DNA from 2 places in the Pseudoalteromonas sp. BSi20311 genome. Region 2 is predicted to be linked to the other one. Evidence: predicted binding sites of a transcription regulator. Region 2 holds the regulator's gene; the other holds the start of a gene.

Region 1 (2,414 bases), on a different contig from region 2:
CCTTCGTCGCTAACTTTGGCCTGCTATTTTTCGCCGGTTAAGCGAGGCGTTACGAACGTCCGGAAATGGCACTTTTCGGACATTACAATTAACAATTCTTTCCAATGCACTATGCTCTATTTAATATAAACATGTTAATTAGAGTTCGCCCCTATGAAAATATTTTTCTCTATAATATTTGTCGCGTTAATAATTTATTCGCATGTTTATAATTTTCAACAGAAGATACTTTATATAAGCGTTGATACATTTAATTTGTTAGCTAGTTCAGATGAGTCAGTGGTTGTTTCGTTTGGTAAAAATGACAACGACTTTCATGCGTTTGCTATAAAAAAGAAAGATATAAAGCAGGGTGTTGAGCTTGTATCAAAATCAAAAGATAACCCTAACTTTTCTGTATTTGCAGACGTAGAGGGTGAAGCGCTTGTTCGATCAGAACAGGCTGAAACATTTGCAAAAGTTAAAGTTTTGAGTGTTGATAAGCAAAACCAAAGAGCGGTATTTTTAGTTGAAGCTAATTTATTAAACATAAATACAAATGAGCTTAATAAATTAGATACAACAAAAGTGATTGTGAAAGGAGAGCCTTTTTTAAAGTTAATGTAACTGCTGTCTATCCTAAGGTTAAGTTAGCCCTATGCATTCTAATTGATTGAGTTACAACACCTTCAATATTGTACTGGTCAAACTCTGTGAGTTTAACGGGCTCATTTTCTGGGTTGGCTGAAAGTAAAAGGTTATTTTTTAAATCAGCAAGCTTACAAACGAATTGGCCATTTAAACAAGCCACAATTATGTCATAGTGCTTAACAGATTTAGCTCTATCAACTATGAGTAAGTCGCCATCAAATATACCAACGCCTTCCATACTATTACCACTGGCGCGTCCAACAAATGTAGCGTCACTTAAAAAGTTATTATCAAGTGTTGTTTTAAGGTCTTTTAAATTAGGACCTGTCAGAACATTTTGTATGAGCATTTTTATAAGCCTGCTAAAAAATTAATTAAAGCATAAAATTAACTGTATGGATATACAGTTTTGAGTGTTTCGCATTAACTGCTTTAAAGATAAGTGCCATAATATTACGCATAAGATATCTTACTATTTAATCTTGCAAAGAACTAAACTTAGCCGAGAAAATAAATCATCTAAATTTAGTTGATTTATTTTCTCGGCTAAGTTACTATTCTCATGTTGGGTGAATTTCATCCATTACCGCGTCATGGGTTGGGAGAATAAATATGTTAAGTCCTTTTGGAAAATCAGTACGGAAACTGAGGATTGACCTAGAGGTATCGTTAAAAGCTTTAGCTGAATCGCTAGGTAAAACTTCATCTTATATTTCGGCAATTGAAACAGGTAAAAGGCCTGTTACAAGTGACATTTTAGAGCAGATTATTAATCGTCTAAAGCCGAATACTGAAATGGAAAAAGAGTTACGTAAGAATGCAGAGCTGTCGCAAACTTCCGTAGAGGTTAATTTACAAGGTAAAAATCAAACGGCAAGAGAAGCAGCGCTTCTATTTGCAAGAAATTTTGATGACTTAAATAATGAAGATTATGAAAATTTAAAACGATTATTAGAGAAATAAGGAGTGTGATTTGAGCGGTTATTCTATCAAAGTACCACCTGAATCTAGGCATGCTATTCGAGAAGCTGCTTCGATTGTGCGTTTAACATTAGAAAAAAAGCAGGGTAGTAGCTCACTATACTTACCCATTATTGAAATGTTGGAATTTACATTACCTAAACTTGATAATGAGTTTAATTTTGAAGTTCTTCCAAAATCAGTAATGCAAAGTAATCATGGGCTCACTATACCAGAACAAAAAACAATAATGCTTAGAGAAGATGTTTACGAGCGAGCGCTGGATGGTTGTGGACGCGATAGAATGACTGCCGCACATGAGTTGGGGCATTATATATTACACTCAAACTTAGAAATTACTTTAGCCAGAACTAATGAAGAGCTAAGACCGTTCGAAGATAGTGAATGGCAGGCCAATTGTTTTGGTGGTGAAATTCTAATGCCATACACAAAAAAAGATTTGCTGAAGGGGAAAGCACCGCAAGAAATTGCAGACCTATGTGGTGTATCTTTGGAAGCAGCAACCTACCAAAGTAAATTTTTTAGGTAGGGTAGACTCTAAATGAGCGCCAACTCACTTAGAGTCTTAAAACAAAAAGCTTGATGTACTGAGTAGCATCGAGACCTTGCGTTTTCGTATTAAGTCAATGATGAATTTAGCACCATAATACCAAAAACTCAAGGAAACAATTTATCTCAGTAAGGAGGTGTTGTATGAGTGAAACTAAAAAAGTTAGGTAACAAGCCTGCTCCGAAAGGGTTTAAGTGGATTTTCTGCCGCTACCGCAAAGTACGTGGTAAATCAGAAAAACAATTAGACGCTC
Region 2 (2,414 bases):
GGTCGCAACCATTTTACATTATGATAAAGACGAATACCGCCAACTGGCACGCATCGAAGTAGCTGGTGAAATAACCACACCCGATAAAGCAATTAATCATTTGTGTGAGTTAATCGAGTCGTGTTCACGCAATGCATTAAAGCAATGGTTAAGCTGTTCTCGCAGAACGTTTGATATGGGGTTTGAGTCGGGTACGTCGCCAAAATGTTTCAATCAGGCCTTGCATGCAGATACCTTGTTACGCATATCTGCAATTGGCGCAGGCATAGAAGTTACTATTTACCCTCTGGAAAAGTAATTTAACCTTTTCGCTCGACTACGGCTGCGGTCATTCTTGATACGCAGCAAAGCTCATTGCGGCTATTGGTTATTTTAATATCCCAAACCGAGCTGCGTTTACCTATATGATAAGCCCTTGCGGTAGCGGTTAATGTGCCGTTGCGTGACGCTTTTAAGTGGCTTGCGCTGATCTCTTGCCCAACACAATAAAATCGACTGAAATCAACCACAAAGTTAGCGGCATAACTTGCTACTGTTTCAGCAAGCACGACATTGGCACCACCATGCACTATACCCATTGGATTATGGTGCTCAGGTATGGCTGGCATAGTGGCGACTAAGTAGTCATCACCAATTTCACTGATTTCAATTCCCATGGTCTTCATGAGCGTGCCTTGGCCAGTGATCCCTTGATCTAATTGCTTACAAAACTCTAATGTAATTGGTTGGTGCCAAATACTCATGCTAGCTCCTTGGATAAGTAATTGAGAATTAATATGATAATGCGCTGCTAATAATTACATTTATTATTGCGGTTTTAAAGCATCTTATTGTTTAGCCATCATGACTTATAAGGTATTAATTTATATTTGCGATTTTTAAATAACTGTATATACTCACAGTTAATTGTACTGTATGGAAAACCAGTTGTATGCGACCATTAACAAAACGCCAAGCGCAAATACTCGAACTTATCAAAGTGTTTATTAAAGACACTGGTATGCCTCCTACACGTGCCGAAATTGCACAAACACTGGGTTTTAAAAGTGCAAATGCTGCAGAAGAACACTTAAAAGCACTGGCTAAAAAAGGTGTAATTAAAATGAAGCCGGGTGCGAGTCGCGGCATTCAGCTTGTTGAAGAAGAAGAGCCAGAGCAATTAGGCTTGCCTTTAATTGGTCGGGTTGCTGCGGGTGAGCCAATATTGGCGCAACAGCATGTTGAAAGCCACTGTAAAATTGACCCTTTAATGTTTAAACCTGCGGCCGATTTTTTACTGCGTGTTAACGGCATGAGTATGAAAGATATTGGTATTATGGATGGCGACTTACTCGCTGTACATAAAACTCAAGTGGCTGAAAATGGTCAGGTTATTGTTGCTCGAGTGGATGATGATGTTACGGTTAAACGCCTAGAAAAAGCCGGCAGAAAAGTATTACTGCATGCTGAAAATGACGAGTTTTCGGCCATTGAAGTCGACTTGGAAAATGAATCTTTCAATATTGAAGGCTTAGCGGTAGGTGTTATTCGTAACGCTGATTGGATGTGATAGTTAAGCATAACTTAGCGCTTAATATTAATTAGGCGCTGATTTTACTTGTATTATTTTTTATGGTGCTGCTTGTTAATCGCTTTTGTTATTGTAAATAACATCGCTAAATACTTATATATAAATAAATTTATCCTAATTATTTTTAAATCATAAAATTTTATATTTTTTCCGCTGTTATTCAAGCTACCCCTTACCACCCCTGACTCTTAGGTTAACTAACTCATTAGTGACTACTTTTTTGCTGCACTTTTTTAAGTAACCCCTTGTTTATTTTTCATACTCACCTTGCTTATTGTTTATTTTTTAACTAGTTATTAAAGAGCTGGAATAAAAATAACTCACAGCGTAGTCGTTTTGAGCACACACATTTAATAACTCCAGCACCCTTATAAAAAATAAAAATAACGAATGGGCGTTTAAGTAGTATGTCCCTTCGCTTTGCGTCAGCAATAGCATCAAAGGAGCCGTCACATGGGTAAGCTGAGTTCTTCCTTGTGGCTTATATTGTTAGTTTTTTCGCAAAATGTGCTTGCTAATAGCCAATATAATATGCGTAAAGGCGTAACTGATATAAGTAATAATGTATACCAACTACACATGACTATATTTTTAATATGTTGTGTGATTGGGGTGATCGTGTTTGCCATTATGTTTTGGGCACTCATTCATCATCGCAAATCTAAAGGGGCTGTCCCTGCCCAGTTTCATGAAAGCACCAAAGTAGAAATACTCTGGACTGCCATTCCTTTTGTCATCTTAATTGTTATGGCCATTCCTGCGACTAAAACCCTAATTGCCATGGAGGATGCCAGCAAAGCTGATATCACCATAAAAATTACTGGCTCACAATGGAAATGGCATT

What was found. Region 2 encodes LexA, which represses DNA repair genes until DNA is damaged. Its sites were predicted from a motif close to TACTGTATNNNNATACAGTA; they were not measured.
Region 1: a site for LexA is predicted at 1,020-1,039, ahead of P20311_RS08465 (LexA family transcriptional regulator). Genes of this name have one in related genera too.

The regions. Positions count from the first base shown of each region.
Region 1 is NZ_BADU01000075.1:57,684-60,097, reverse strand. It holds gene P20311_RS08470 (hypothetical protein) at 154-606, shown strand; gene P20311_RS08465 (LexA family transcriptional regulator) at 614-979, opposite strand; gene P20311_RS08460 (helix-turn-helix domain-containing protein) at 1,243-1,593, shown strand; gene P20311_RS08455 (ImmA/IrrE family metallo-endopeptidase) at 1,604-2,140, shown strand.
Region 2 is NZ_BADU01000142.1:7,869-10,282, reverse strand. It holds gene P20311_RS14395 (hypothetical protein) at 1-298, shown strand, start outside; gene P20311_RS14390 (PaaI family thioesterase) at 300-743, opposite strand; gene lexA (transcriptional repressor LexA) at 932-1,549, shown strand; gene coxB (cytochrome c oxidase subunit II) at 2,024-2,414, shown strand, end outside.